DNA from 2 places in the Sinobaca sp. H24 genome. Region 2 is predicted to be linked to the other one. Evidence: riboswitches for the same ligand, from Rfam matches in the RefSeq annotation. Region 2 holds a riboswitch; the other holds the start of a gene.

Region 1 (7,913 bases), on a different contig from region 2:
TCTGACCCATGTTGAATCAAGCCGTGCTTCTATTCTTTCCACGGTGGAGCCGGTAGTCGCCATTATTATCGGGGTTGCTGTATTTGGCGACCGGCTTGATGGATGGCAGACGCTCGGGGTGCTGCTCGTCCTGTCCTCTGTTCTGCTTGTTGCCGAAACTAAGAAATCAAAATCCGCTCTTCTGCCCGAGAGTCCATAAATAAGCCAGCTTTCCTTTGATTAGGAGAGCTGGCTTTTTCTGCGCAGTATTTCTGCTGTCTGTGCGGCTTTTTTTAATGCAATCACGTGCATCGTATCGTCTTTCATAATCACGATCAGCCTCTTTTTTTCCGCATAGGGCGAGCCGACGCGGTTTGCCTCATCATGTTCGAGTGCAGACGGCCCCTGTGATACCTCAATTCGTTTCATCTGATCAATCGGAAGCGCCAGTGTCTGCAGAGAATGCTTAAGTATCCTCCCTATTTTGGCACGTGTGCGCACAAAGTACACATACACTGCCGCAATAACGAGCAGCAGAAGAATGCCAGCAGCCATTTTCATGTTTATTCCCTCTTTTCTATTTATCCTGCCAGGGTCTATTCTAACAAAATATCGAATCCGCTTTGCAATTCTTTTATTCTCCCTATAAAATAAGAACAAATGTTCGTAAAATGGTTTGTTTTTTTTGCTGTATTTACCTTTTGTTCATATAGAAGCATATCTCACACCCTGATTGTTGCACGGAAGAATAGAAAGGAGGGAACATCGTGGCTTATTATTTATCACATCTTCTGGGAAAATGCCCTCAGCTTGATCACTATATTCATACCCACAAACAAGCGCTCTCTTCTCCTCTTCTCCGGCAGTTTCTTGCCGATCCTGTTCACTGTAATTTGTTTATAGAGGCAGTATGCTGTAAGAAAGAAGGAGATCAATCAGCGCTCGATAAAGCATTCCGGCAGTATCGGGAGGAAAAGAAATTAACAGCGTATATTTTAAAGTCTCTTCATTGGCACGCAGTACAGTTTGATAAAAAACACCGGAAAATAGAAACCCTTCAGCCGCTTATTGTGGACAGCGATACGTGGGAAGAGCCGGTATGGGAAGCGCCGCTGTCCTCGCATGTTCTTGCCGAAGAGCTGGAAAGCAGAACGCTGTATACCGCCTATCAGGCATTAACTTCACATCAACAGTGGATTTTGCAAAAAAGCTATGCAGAACAAATGAGGGATTATTGCAAAACAAATGAGGGACCTGAGGGATATGACGCCTCAGGCTATTTACCGGTCCAGACATCAGGGCCTTTCCAGACTTTACGCTTATATTACAGCGACCATCTATTAAAAGGAGCGAGATATAATGACAGCCTCTCTATATGTCTTAGCAGAAAAAGCGAAACAGCAGGACCGGGAAGCCATGTATGACTTTCTGCAGAAATTTGAGCCCTTTATTCAGAAATCGCTGTCGCAGACAAAACCGCAGAACCGGGAAGATCTGCGCCAGGATCTTCGATTAAAGTGTATGGAATGCGTCCACCGCTTCGAACCGGGCCGGACGCCGGGGATTTTTCGAATTTGTCAACACACTCGAACACAATCAAAAATAACAGCAGAATCGGGTTTTTTAATCGCTATTTCCTTTTTTACACGGAATAGGACCTATTATATGTCTTACATGTCAATCTGATGACAGGGTCTTTAAGACTATATAACGCTTTGCAAATCCCCTTCTCTTTCGGTGCTTGTCCGGCTTATACTAATAAATGACAACAAACCTGACATTTTAAACAGCAGCAGACAGGTATCGATTAAAGGGGGATTATGGTGAAAAATCGTTTTTCATGGATGAAGTGGGGAATTCCGATAGTTATTGTTCTTACGCTGGGATGGGCTACGTATTATTTTGTTACTCCTACCTTCAGCCATCAGTATCAGCAGTTGACCGAACGTGTAGAAGTTGGCGTTAAATACACTAATCCCGAGGACTCTATTGTTTATATCCACCCCTACGTCGAAAATCCTAACAACGAGGAAATCACCTGTTATCACGATGATCAATTTGTAGAGATACGCGTGCTTGATGAAGACGGTAACCACCTTGATGAAGCGGTCTCTATGGAAGAAAAGCGAGGCGGATCTTCAACAGGCGAAGAAGTATTAAAGCCAGGCCAAAAAACCATGAACTCCACTTATTATAAAGTAGAACTTCCCGATAATGCTGATTCGATTCAGCTTGTCTATAATGGTTCCGTGAAGGATCAGCATGGTATCGACCAGGTAGAGGAAACGATAAATGTAAACCTGGACTACTTGATTATGTAGAATAGATGATAAACCAAAAACGGCTTCGTGCTCATAGAGAGCACAAAGCCGTTTTTTATTCTGACATATTTACAAATATATCATCAACGTTAGGCGTCTCGGAAATGTACTCCATTTCTTCGAGCCAGCTGATCGTTTCCTCCCAGGATTCCCGATCCTGGCTGCCAAAGGCTTCGTCTTCTGTTTCCATTTTATCCATCAATATATTCAGGCTTTCTTCTTCTACTTCCCGTTCCAGCGGAAAATTTTCCTGATCCTCATTCTCAAATAAAATGTCCAGGCTTTCTTCCGGATGATCTTTCATGTATGTGTAGCCTTTTTCTGCCGCCGTCCAGAAGGCATTAATTTTCTCTTCTTCCACTGCCAGCGTCTCTTCATTTGTGACGAGAACAAGCTCGTAAAACGGAGGAACGCCGTAATCGACCGGATTAAAATATTCTACAGACGTACCGGCATGTTCCAGCACAGGTACTTCATGATTAATGTATGCCCCGCTTACCGCATCGGCCCGGTCACTTACGAGAGAAGACTGCAGCTCAAAGCCGATGTCTACCAGATCTACTTCTTCGAATTGGCCGCCGTCGTCCTCCACCATCGTTTCTACAATCGGCTCATTAACCGGAATACCCGGATATCCGACGGTCCGGCCTTCTAAATCTCTCGGCCGTTCTATGTCAGAGTCCGCTTTGTACACAATGTGGTTAAGAGGAGACCGTACAATGGCCGCAACGCTTACTACAGGAATACCTTCAGTACGCGCCGTAATGACGTCCGGCTGATAGCTGATACCAAGATCCACTTCCCCTGCAGCGGCCAGATTCAAAGGATCCGTCGGATTCGTTGGAAACATAATATTCACGTCGAGCCCCTCTTCCTCGAAGTATCCTTTTTCCTGGGCCGTGTACAAATAGCTGTGCACCGCGTTGGGGTACCAGTCCAGCATAATATCAACTTCCTGCAGCTCTTCGTTTTCTGCCTGCTGTTCGCTTTCGCTTCCACATCCCGCCAGTACTGCAGCCCCTGCAGCAAACAGTACGGCCTGCCTGATCCATTTATTCCGCTTATTCATTATCTATTTCCTCCTTTTTTTGTAGTTGCATATTCTACTGCTTTTACTGCCAAAAAAAGACCAATGCCTACGAGCGACAACAGAACAATCGGTGCAAATACGCCGGCTGCGTCCATCTGCGTCATCATCCTGCGGCTGAAATATCCGAGTCCCGCATCTGCTCCCAGCCATTCTCCAATAGCCGCACCTATGACACTCAGCGTAACTGCAACTTTTAATCCAGAGTAGAAAGAAGGAAGGGCCATCGGTACCTGAACTTTTCTGAAAATCTGCCAGCTTCCGGCGCCCATCGTCCGAAGCAGATCCTGCATATCCCTGCTTGCTGTCCGAAGACCGTCAAACGCCCCGACTGTGATTGGGAAAAAAGTAATCAGCACCGTAACAGCGACTTTGCTCCACATGGAATAGCCAAACCACAAAACAAAGATCGGAGCAAGTGCAATAATCGGTATGGTCTGCGACGTGATAAGTAAAGGAAACACACTCTTTTCCACCACCCGGCTCCGGCTCATCAGCACCGCAATGCCAACTCCGCAAACAATTGAGATGCCAAGTCCGGTTCCTATAACGAGAAGTGTGGCCGGCAGGTGTACAAGAAATAATATATCAGCGAGCTCCACCAGCCGTTGCAGCACCGCAGACGGTGCCGGCAGTATATAAGGCGTGTCATACCAGCGGGCTCCTGCTTCCCAGATAATAAAAAAAACAGACGCAAGCAGAGCCGCTCCGATGTAAGAAACGCCTGTCCCTTTCCAGCCATTCATCGCAGCCTCTCCTCCCTGCGCATTCTTTCAATCAGCTCCCGCTTCAGCTTTAAGAGCTCCGGGTGATCCCGTGCCCCCTCGTCTCTCGGCCTTGGAAGCGGGACAGTAATTTCCGTGAGGGGACCCTTTATCGGCGGTTCGGTAAATAATAAAATACGATCGGATAGAAATAACGCTTCTTCGATGTCATGGGTAATAAAAATAAGCGTCTGCCTTGAAGCCTGCCACTTCTCAAGCAGCCACTCCTGCATCATAAAACGGGTTATGGAATCAAGCGCACTGAATGGTTCATCCAGCATGAGGATGTCGTTTCCTCCTACTACGGCACGAAGAAAAGACACGCGCTGCTTCATTCCACCGGACAGTTCATGTGGATACTTATGTTCGAGACCCCCGAGGCCGAATGCTTCTAAATGAGCGGATACCCGTTTTCCTGCCTCTTTTTTGGAAAGACCGTTTATTTCCAGAGGAAGCATGCCATTCTCCAAAATGGTGCGCCAGGGCAGCAGCATATCCTGCTGCGGCATGTAGCCTACCCTGCCAAGCCTTATGCCGGAATCTGATCCGTGCAGATGCACAGACCCATTGACTGGATTGCTTAACCCTGCGGCAAGCCGGAAGAACGTTGACTTTCCTGAGCCGCTCGGTCCAAGCAGGCTGACAAATTCTCCTTTCTCCACTACAGCCTGCACCTGCTCGAAGATCGGTGCATCGGTATCAGCATAGGCATAGGTCACATCCCGAAATTCCAGTGCCGGTTTCTGCTTTTTATTCATTTCCGCCCCCTTTTTTACATGTGCCTTGCTTTCCCGGAACTTGTATCTGCACACAAAAAAGCCGCTCCAGTAGAGGAGCGGCGGAAAAATCGTTCTATCATTAAAAACAGCACGAGAGGCTGCTTTTTCAGGTGAACATTCCGCACTTTCCTCCGCTGGTGTTATCCAGATCAGGTTCCAGGGTTAGGATGAATATCATCCCTCTCAGCTTTGCAGCACCCCTAGTGCTTGTTATATGATTTGTCTTTGCCTCTTAAAGATAGCACATATTCGAAATGGTTCATACCGGAAGTTTTATTCCAGAAAAATCTCTGCTCCTGTAACACGTACACGCATGATATGATTAAGAAAATGTCTACATTAGGAGAGTCTATTATCGCTGATACCATACTCACTATACATCTTGCTGCTGTAGCAGTAGTTATTCTGCTCGCAGGTGCTGTTTATATATTTCACAAGACCAATATGAATCGGACCGCTGTTCTTCTTCACTACCTGCTTCGATTCTTCTATCTGCCGCTGCTGTTAACCGGCGGGCTTGTTCTCGGTCTTCGTCCCGTTTATTTAGGCGGCCTGTTTAAACTGGCCTGCGGCTTAATAAGCATCGGATTAATTGAAGTTTACTTTGTTCACTTATTCAAGAACACCGGCCACCCTCTCTTCGTCCGTTTTGTGATAGGATTTGTTATATTTACTATTATTTTAGGATTGCTGCTCCCTCAGGGCATTTATTTACTATAAGACGAATTTGACACATAAAGGAGCGTTTTCCCATGGCAAAAAACAAAAAACAATTTGCTGTTATAGGCCTAGGCCGATTTGGAGGGAGTATCTGTCGGGAACTTTATCATTTAGGCTATGAAGTTCTTGCGATTGATCAGGATGAAGAAAAAGTGGACGAATACGTCACGTATGCTACGCAGACAGCCTGCATCGACTCTACGGATGAAAAAGCATTAAAGTCCCTGGGTCTTGGCAACTTTGACCATGTGGTTGTCGCTATCGGTGACCATATTCAGGCAAGTGTGCTTACGACACTTGTATTAAAAGATATGAACGTACCGATTGTCTGGGCCAAAGCCCAGAATAAATACCATCAGAAGGTGCTAGATAAGATCGGCGCTGACCGGGTAGTACACCCGGAATTTGATATGGGAATCCGTGTTGCCCACAACATGACTTCGGAAAAAGTTATTGATTTCATCGACTTGAGCAATGATTACACAATTGTCGAAGTGTATGCTACAAAAAAACTACACCGTAAAACCTTGATTGATTCAAATGTCCGGGCCACGTATGGCGTGACGATTCTTGCGATTAAACGAAATGAAGACGTTAATGTATCTCCCCGCCCTAATGATCAAATTGAGCAGGGAGACATGCTGATTGTTTTAGGTCACAAAGATGAGATCCGCCGCTTTGAGAACGAAGGCCTTTAGATTTAAAAGATTTCCGTTTTTAATGAAGCGGGGTCTCCCAAAAGGTACCCCTGACCAGCAAAATGCTGCCAGCCAAACCAGGCGCACGCTTTCGGCAGGCCATGCCTCAGCTAAAGAGAAAACCTTTCTTTATCTTCAGCGATGGCTGGTCTGCCTGAGTCGGCACCTGGTTATTTTTATGATTTTTCATAAGAGTCAGCTTAAAAAAATAAATAGCTCAACGATGCAAAAAGAACCTCACATCCTTGTAAAGTGGATGCGAGGTTCTTCATTTATTTCCTCATAGCATGATAAAAATATTTTTTGGGACAGTCTCTTTTTAATAAGATTCTTCAAAAGTGGTTGGATTTTCTTCGAATCGAACGCTTTTGCCTGTTTCGCTGCTCTCATAGAGCGCCTCAACGATTTTTGTCACTTTCATCGCCTGCTCCGGCTTCACAATAAGCTCTGCTTCACCTGTGCAGGAATCCACAAAATTATTTGCCTGATAGTACGGCTCTATATTATCGATTTTATTAATTTGAGCCGTGCTGTTTAACAGGGTGCCATATTTAGATTGATACAGTTCAAACGGAAAGAGCTGTAAACCGCCTTCTACTCCGGAAATGCTCAGCTGTTCCGTATCTTCTTTTATATTAGCTGCCCAGGAGCATTCCAGCTGCATCGTAATATCGTTTTCAAATGTGATATATCCGGTTACATGGTCTTCCACGTTAAATGTGTTCTGGTCAAACTGACCCCACTCGTTCGTGAGATTCGGCGCTTTGCTCAACCGATCGTACGTTTTTGCCATTACTTCCAGCGGCTTCGGATTTCCAAGCAGCCATAAAGACAGATCAAGCAGGTGACAGCCGTAATCAATCAGGCTTCCTCCGCCCTGGAGTTCTTTATTTGTAAAGACGCCCCAGCCCGGAACTTTCCGACGGCGCAGCGCCTGGAAACGACAGACGAGCGGGTCACCGATTTCATGGTTCTCCATCATCTGCTTGGCAATTTGGGCTTCCGGCCCAAAGCGGTAGTGAAAGGCAATAGCAAGAACCGAGTCTGTTTTTTCAGCGGCTTCTATCATGCGTTCGCATTCTTCTGTTGTGATAGCCATCGGCTTTTCGCAAAGAACGTGAATGCCGCGGTCCAGAGCCTGTACTGCTATATCTGCATGAAACTTGTTCGGCGTGCAGATCACAACGGCATCTACTTCTTCAAGCATTCTTTCAATGTTGTGATATACCCGGGCAATAGAAAAAGCAGCTGCTACTTCCTGAGCCCGGTCCTGATTAATATCATATACGCCTTCAATGGAAACTTTATCTTCCAGCTGCTGAAAAGTGGGAATGTGCCTGGACTGCGCGATTCCACCTGATCCAATGATGCCAATTTTTAGCTTATCCATTAGAATATACCCCTCTAGTGTCGCCATCAGCGTTTAACAGCGGTTGTGCCGGCAATAGGTTCAAGCGGCTGAGCGTTTCCGTAAACCGGCTTTGGTGTGGCCAGTCCAGCTGCCCAGTGCACGCCGTTACGTATCACACGCTGAATGTCTGCATGGTAGTACGTCGGATACGTTT
Region 2 (7,913 bases):
CACGCTTATTCCAATTGGACTAATTTTTCTTTCCGGTTTTCTGCTTCAAAAAAAACAGCTGCTCGATGTACGCTCTGTATCGGGTGTCGCTTTATACATACTAACGCCGGCTCTAGTGTTCCGGACCTTTTACACAACAGAACCTGATTATGATGTGTTTCTGATTGTTTTGTTTGCCGTCATCTTTCTTATTGCCATGCTTTTGTTGAATAAACTGCTGGCCTTTATATTCCGCTGGGATGCTCCGACGGAAAGCGGTATGACGCTGTCTACTGCATTTATGAATGCAGGAAATTACGGAGCTCCCCTGATATTGTTTGCTTTTGGGGAAGAGGCGTTTGCTTATGCCGTCATTTTTATGGTGATTCAATCCTTTTCATGAGTACGGTAGGAGTATATATCGCCAACCGCAGTAATATGACAGGTGCTGACGCGCTTCGCGTTGTATTCAAAATGCCTGCTTTCTTTGCTCTGCTCTTAGGAATATTGTTTCAATGGCTTCATATTACGATCCCGCCGACCTATTTTGACAGCATCAGTATGCTGGGCGAAGCCTCCATTCCCGTAGTAATGGTCGTGCTTGGCATGCAGCTTGCTAAAATTTCCCTGGCTTCCCTTGAATGGAAGCTGATCAGCATTGGGACAGCGGTAAGACTCGTTATTTCCCCGGTAATTGCCTATGGATTGACGCAGCTGCTGCAGACAAATGAGCTTTTGAGTACGGTGCTGATTGTAGCGGTAGCGATGCCGACCGCAGCAACGATTGCTATGATATCTGTAGAGTTTCATTCGAGTCCCGATCTGGTTTCAAGCATTACGCTGCTGACGACCATTTTAAGTGTACCTTCCCTTTGGATACTGTTATTAATAATTGGTACCTAGGGGTAACAAAGAAAGCGCAATCAAGATATAATATGGGATGATGCATGAAAAGAGAAGGGAGCATATGTAATGAGAAAATGGGGAATAGGTGCCGGCACATTTGGACTTCTTTTGTTAAGTGCCTGCGGCGGTTCCGATGAATCGGAAGCTGAAAATAGTCCGCCCAGCAGCGAACCAATTGAAGTAGCGATACATATCGATGAACCGGCTGTGACCGGAGAAACAGCTCTAATTGAAGCGCATGTTGAACAGGATGGAGAAGCGGTGGAAGACGCGGGCGAAGTGCTGTTTGAAATATGGAGTGAAGGCGAACAGGAAATGGGCGAGCAGATAGAAGGGGAACACAGCAGCGATGGGGAATATATGCTGGAGTATACGTTTGAAGAGAGCGGTACGCACCACGTTACAGCCCATGTGACAGCCCGCAATATGCACAGCATGCCGACAGAGGAAATAGAAGTAGAATAGAAAGAGAGAAAGGCAGTCTTTGCCTTCCTCTTATCGTAAAAAGGTGAGCCGCCTCGAATTACAGCGTATCTTTTTTGCGGATTTCCGATACCGATTTAGCACCAATGCCCCAGTTGTCGGTTTCTACTTCATCAATAACAACGATAGTCGTCTGTGGATTCTTGCCGAGAACATCCTGCAGCAGTTTAGTAGCGCCTTCAATAAGCTGTTGTTTTTGTTCCGGAGTTGCGGGCTTATGTTCTTTTGTAATTTTAATATTTACAAATGGCATGATGAATCTCTCCTTTTATTAACGTGTACTTTCAGTATAAAGGTTTTTCCTTATTTAGACAGTCTTTAGTTTATGTTGATTGACAATTCAAACAACGATAGCTTACGATGAATACTATAACCAATTCAATAGTTTTACCACTAGGGGTGCCTTTTTAAAGGGCTGAGATTGAAGTGATACTTCGGGACTCTTTGAACCTGATCTGGAGATATACCAGCGGAGGGAAGTGGCTTGTCCTGCTTTTTCCGCAGAAACCAACAGCCGCTTTCCCTCATGGGAAGGCGGCTTTTTTCATGGGAACAAACGGAAAAGAACTGCATGCTGTATCGACCGGCAGGCAGACCTTAAGAGAATGGATGGACATTTCCAAAGAGATGAAAGAATATATCGATTGTTTTCATATACGTGAACCTCTCTGGTCGCTCAGGGAGTTACGAACCGCTGTTGCATTCCTAAAGGAAGAGGGAGTGGCGGACTACCAGGTCCGTTTGAATATACCGGAAGAAAATAGACGGCATTTCAAAGAGGTTGGATATCATTTGAAAGAAGCCGTAGAGCAAAAGCCGACACAGTGTCTCACTGCAGGCTGGTCTGTTCACAGCCTGGAAGCGGCCCGCTTAAAAGAAAAGGCAGGCGCTGATTATCTATTTTTCGGGCATGTGTTTGTTACCGGCAGTAAGCCGGGATTGGAACCACACGGCCTGAAGAAGCTCGAAGCTATTTCAGAAGCGACTGCACTGCCGGTGATCGCAATCGGCGGTATTACTCCGGAACGTGTGAAATCGTGTATCCGCTCCGGTGCTTCCGGTATTGCAGTACTTTCAGGTTTATACGAAGCAGAAGATCCGAAGCAGCGGGCGTACGAATATTATATAAAACTGAAAGAGGAGGGAAAACTATGTCATCCTATCATACCGTAGTGATCGGCGGCGGTATTAACGGCTGTTCCACTGCCTTTCATTTAGCACAAAAAGGCAAGCGGGTACTTCTTTTGGAACGGAGCACGATTGGCAGTGAAGCTTCCAGTGCCGCTGCCGGTATGCTTGGAGCACAGGTGGAAATCAACAGCCAGGGTGCGTTTTTTGATTTTGCCAGAGCAAGCCGTTCTATGTACGACGAATTAGTCCCTCAACTTGAATCCTATTCAGGCATTCACGTAGATTATATAAAAAACGGTATGCTGAAAACCGCACACTCAGATGAAGAAACGAGCCATCTTCTTGATGTACTTGCCTTTCAGCAGGAGGCCGGTGAAAAAGTCAGCTGGCTGACCCATGAAGAGCTGCAGAAAAAAGAATCAAAGCTGGCAGATGAGACCGCTCAAGGCGCTCTGTATATGCCGGAAGACGGACAGGTTATGGCGCCTTATCTAACGAAAGCCTATGCCGGAAGCGCCGTCTTTTAGGTGCAGAAATAATGGAGCATACCTTGGTTTCTTCCATTAAGCAGAAGACAGGCGGCTATGAGGTGACCTCGAGCCGGGGGACAATAGAAGCAGAGCATGTAGTGATGGCAGGAGGCGCATGGACAGACCTGAATAGACGGAGATATTGGTGTGATGCCGGAGATGATACCTGTCAAAGGAGATATTTTATCTATCCGGCCCGCAGAGAAGCTTATTACGTCCACCATTCACGCTCCAGATGTATACCTTGTTCCCAAGAAAAACGGCACGGTCATTGTCGGGCAACGGAACATCCAGGTTCTATGGAGAGCAGGGTGTATGCAGGCTCTATTCATGACCTGTTGAAAAGCGCATTTACGCTGGTGCCGGATCTTGCCGGAGCAGAATTCAAACAGGCGTGGAGTGGAGTTAGACCGCAGTCTGCTGACGGTATGCCTTATCTTGGCTCTGTAGATAATCAAGGTCTCTGGATGGCAGCCGGGCATTACCGTAATGGCATTCTGCTTTCAGCCGGCACAGGGGACTGGCTCGCCCGTTCCATCTGTGGAGAACCGGTAAACGCGGAATGGGAGAAGGCCTTTTCTCCCCGCCGAAAACGAATAAAGGAAGGTGTTTCTAGTGAAGCTCACCATTAATGGAGAAGAAAAGCAGGTTCCGGATACAGTGGAGTCCGTTGAACAGCTGCTTGCATTTTAACGTTGGTCACAAAAAATCTGTTGTAGAAAAGAACGGAGATATTTTAACCAGGCCGGAGCAGAAGGAATCAGCGCTGAAGGAAAAACCGGCTGGACAATTGTTCACTTTGTAGGAGAGGATGAAAGATGTTAAACTATTGGAGATTTTCTTTTGAATCGCGTTTGTTTTAGGTACAGGCAAATATAAAACCGCTGAGGTGCAGAAGCAGGCAGTGGCAGCTTCAGAGACGGAAGTACTGACGTTTGCGTAAGACGGATGAATATTTTTTGACAGCTCTCAGCCGGATCCTTTTGAAGCTATGGATCTTAACGGATACAGGCTGCTTCCGAACACGGCCGGAGCCAAAAACAGCGAAGAAGCTGTACGAATCGCAAGAATGGCAGATGCAGCTGGTATGTGTGACATGATTAAAGTAGAAGTAATTGGCTGTGATAAAACCCTGCTGCCAGATCCTGTGGAAACGCTCAAAGCCTCTGAACAGCTTCTGAATGAAGGGTTTACCGTCTTAACGTATACATCGGATGATGTGGTGCTGGCAAGGAAGCTGCAGGAGCTTGGCATTCACGCTATTATGCCCGGAGCCTCTCCTATTGGAACAGGGCTGGGTATCGTAAACCCCTACAATCTTGCCCATATTATTGAACAGGCTGTAGTGCCGGTTATTGTTGATGCAGGGATTGGAAGCCCTAAGGATGCCTCTTATGCAATGGAGCTTGGAGCGGATGGAGTGCTGTTAAATACAGCAGTAGCCGGTGCCGATGATCCAGTGAAGATGGCAGAAGCGATGAAGCTGGCGGTTCAGGCAGGAAAACTCGGCCATGAAGCCGGCCGCACCGAGAAGAAATTTTATGCACAGGCAAGCAGCCCTTCTGAAGGAATGAGCCAGCTGTGATGAACAGCCGTTATTCCCGCCAGGAGCTGTTCGCTCCGATCGGAAAACAAGGGCCAGGCAATCGGGGATAAGCATGCCGTTATAATAGGCGCGGGAGCATTAGGAAGCAGTATGGCGGAAACACTCGTAAGAGCCGGGATCGGTTCGATTTCGATCGTGGACCGGGACTATGTGGAACACAGCAATTTAAACCGCCAGCAGCTGTACACTGAATGGGATGCAGACAGCTCAACGCCGAAAGCTGCTGCGGCAGAAGCCCGTCTTCGTGACATTAACCCGCATTCGGATGTGAATGCTGTAATAGGAGAAGTAGACCCGCTCTCTTAGAGTCGTTCCTTCCAGCATGTTATTATTGACGCGCTCGATAATTTTGAAACCCGTATGATGGTTAACGACTTTGCCTGCCTGCATAATATTCCTTTTATTTACGGCGCCTGTGTAGGAAGCTATGGTATCACGTACACCATTTTACCCGGAGACACGCCATGCCTGCACTGCCTGATGGAGGATATACCAATGGATGGTGAAACATGTGATACGGCAGGCATTATCGCTCCGGCAGTACAGATGGTCAGTGCCCACCAGGCAGCGGAGGCGTTGAAAATATTGAGCGGAAACGAAGAGGATCTGAGGCGTACCCTTTTGTCTTTTGACGTCTGGGAAAATCAACACCGCACGATAAACCTGGATAAATTAAAAAAAGAAGACTGCTCTTCCTGCGGTGTTCAAGCTTCCTACCCGTATCTGCAGTGGGAAGCTAAATCATCTCTAGAGACGCTGTGTGGACGTGATGCCGTACAGGTCAGGCCTGCCAGGAATGCGGGTGCATCTTTGCAGCACCTGAAAGAACGGCATGAAAGTATTATTCAGAAATCCAACCCTCATCTGCTTGTGCTGCAGTGGGAAGAAAAAAGGATCGTACTGTTTGCAGATGGACGGGCTATTATTCATGGGGAATCGGATAAAGGAAAAGCACGGAAAATCTATCATCAGATCGTCGGCGGTTAAAAATAAGTTTTAAAGTTAATATTTCCGGGAAAACTTCCTTCAGAAGGGAGAGATAAACAATGGAACCATTTTATAAAGAATATTTAAACGACGATGAGGCTGTAACAGCAGTCGACAGACTAAAGACACAAGGTATCAGCGAGGATATATATATATTATTACTCATGATAAAGAAAGAACAAACCGCCTTGCAGACGAAGCAGATGCTAACACAGCAGGTGCTAAAGAGCAGGGTATCGGCGAGAGCATCAAAAACGTATTCCGCAAGCAGGGAGACGAACTTCGTGCGAAATTCCAGGAGCTTGGTTATACAGAAGCAAAAGCAGAAGAATTAGAGGACAAGCTTGACGACGGTAAAGTTATTCTTGTCGTAAAAGATGCTCCAACTGATTTAAGCCTATAATCAAAAAGAACGGGGTGCCTTCTTTGAAGGCATCCTTTTTTTCTGGTAAATATAGGGGAGCAGTATGTAAAAGCATGGTATAACCCCGCATAAAACTATAAGTTACATAAATAAACAACAAATAAAATAGCGGCTTTAAAGCAAATGTTGTATAGTATACTATGGACAGCCTGTGCACTTTTTATACGTATATTTTCATAAGAAAAAGGGTATAAAAAGGTACACTATGTGATTTTTAAATAGAGAGTCAATGAAAAAGACAAAAAGAGACGATTCCGGACGGATAGGACGGAACATACGACCTGGAGGTAGAAAGACAATGAAAATTATTATTGCAGGCGGCGACGGATTCTGCGGATGGCCGACAGCCCTTTATCTTTCCAAACAAGGACATGATGTATCCATTGTAGATAATCTTATTAGAAGAAAATGGGACGAAGAGCTTCATTCCAATTCCATCACTCCTCTTGCCACGCTGGAAGAAAGAGTAGCGAAATGGAAAGAACTTACAGGAAAAGAAATTCGTACATACGAAGGAGACTTGAATCATTATGATTTTCTTCGTGAAGTGTTAAAGCAGGAGCAGCCGGACGCTTTTGTTCATTTTGCGGAGCAGCGTTCCGCACCTTATTCCATGATTGACCGTGAGCATGCTGTGTTTACTCAGACAAATAACGTTGTAGGTACGCTTAACGTTCTTTACGGTATTAAGGAAATCGTACCGGAGTGTCATTTGATTAAGCTTGGAACAATGGGAGAGTACGGCACTCCAAATATTGAAATCGAAGAAGGCTATATTGAAATTGAGCATAAAGGCAGAAAAGATGTACTTCCTTTCCCAAAACAGCCTAATTCTTTTTACCATTTATCAAAAGTTCACGACAGCCACAATATCATGTTTGCCTGCAAAACATGGGGCATCCGTGCGACGGATTTAAACCAGGGCATTGTGTATGGACTCGATACAGAAGAAACGGCTATGGATCCTGCGCTTGTGAATCGTCTCGACTATGACGGCGTATTTGGAACGGCTTTGAATCGCTTTATTATCCAATCTGCTATCGGCCATGATTTGACGGTATATGGCAAAGGACAGCAGATCAGAGGCTTCCTGAATATCCGTGATACCGTCCGTTGTATTGAAATTGCTGCAGAAAATCCGGCAGACAATGGAGAGTTCCGCGTATTTAACCAGTTTACAGAAGAATTTTCTATTACTGAATTGGCGGAGATGGTGCAGCGCGTAGCAAAAGAAGAGGGGATTGAAGTAGAAGTAGGCAAATATGACAATCCAAGGATCGAAGCAGAAGAGCATTTTTACCGTGCGGTAAATACAAATCTTCTTGATCTCGGTCTTGAGCCTTTCATGCTGACAGATGACGTGATACGGGAAATCCTCAACGCTGCGCTGACGCATAAAGACCGTGTAGTAAAAGAAAATGTTCTTCCCAACGTAACCTGGAAATAATAAAAACGGAGTGTGTTCCTGTTGAAAATAGCCATAATAACTGAAACCTTTCTGCCGTCCACAGATGGTATTGTTACCCGGCTGACAGCCTGCATCACCTGGCTGCTTGATCAGGGGCATGAAGTGCGGATTTACGCGCCGGACCTTGGTGTTTATGAATACAAAGGAGCTAAAGTAATTGGACTTTCCCATATTACATTTCCCTTTTATCGTTCCAAGCAGTTTGCCGTGCCGCACCCTGTTGTAAAAAAACATCTGAAAGAATTTAATCCGGACGTAGTTCATGTAGTGAACCCGGCGGTTGTAGGATACGCTGGCATTAAATATGCCAGGCAGCTCAAGCTGCCGCTTGTAGCTTCCTATCACACAAATCTGGCACAGTATATGGATTATTATAAACTTGGCAGTTTGAAATGGCTG

What was found. Region 2 has a riboswitch for thiamine pyrophosphate ahead of MMY81_RS00780 (thiamine phosphate synthase). Riboswitches for the same ligand answer to the same signal wherever they lie in the genome.
Region 1: linked by a shared signal. The riboswitch ahead of MMY81_RS27710 (ABC transporter ATP-binding protein) and the one ahead of MMY81_RS00780 (thiamine phosphate synthase) in region 2 are both predicted to bind thiamine pyrophosphate.

The regions. Positions count from the first base shown of each region.
Region 1 covers NZ_JALBWT010000037.1:22,783-30,695, forward strand. The annotation lists gene MMY81_RS27680 (EamA family transporter) at 1-199, shown strand, start outside; gene MMY81_RS27685 (hypothetical protein) at 220-540, opposite strand; gene MMY81_RS27690 (hypothetical protein) at 747-1,403, shown strand; gene MMY81_RS35940 (helix-turn-helix domain-containing protein) at 1,396-1,665, shown strand; gene MMY81_RS27695 (hypothetical protein) at 1,803-2,300, shown strand; gene MMY81_RS27700 (ABC transporter substrate-binding protein) at 2,356-3,369, opposite strand; gene MMY81_RS27705 (ABC transporter permease) at 3,369-4,133, opposite strand; gene MMY81_RS27710 (ABC transporter ATP-binding protein) at 4,130-4,909, opposite strand; TPP riboswitch at 5,040-5,142, opposite strand; gene MMY81_RS27715 (DUF1516 family protein) at 5,261-5,650, shown strand; gene MMY81_RS27720 (potassium channel family protein) at 5,683-6,348, shown strand; gene MMY81_RS27725 (Gfo/Idh/MocA family protein) at 6,668-7,738, opposite strand; gene MMY81_RS27730 (ThuA domain-containing protein) at 7,765-7,913, opposite strand, start outside.
Region 2 covers NZ_JALBWT010000001.1:130,067-137,979, reverse strand. The annotation lists gene MMY81_RS00800 (AEC family transporter) at 1-382, shown strand, start outside; gene MMY81_RS00795 (AEC family transporter) at 379-882, shown strand; gene MMY81_RS00790 (FixH family protein) at 952-1,350, shown strand; gene MMY81_RS00785 (tautomerase family protein) at 1,409-1,621, opposite strand; TPP riboswitch at 1,754-1,863, shown strand; gene MMY81_RS00780 (thiamine phosphate synthase) at 1,915-2,541, shown strand; partial or broken gene thiO (glycine oxidase ThiO) at 2,520-3,661, shown strand; partial or broken gene MMY81_RS00765 (thiazole synthase) at 3,919-4,614, shown strand; partial or broken gene MMY81_RS00760 (ThiF family adenylyltransferase) at 4,614-5,622, shown strand; gene MMY81_RS00755 (YflT domain-containing protein) at 5,771-6,025, shown strand; gene MMY81_RS00750 (NAD-dependent epimerase/dehydratase family protein) at 6,345-7,493, shown strand; gene MMY81_RS00745 (glycosyltransferase family 4 protein) at 7,515-7,913, shown strand, end outside.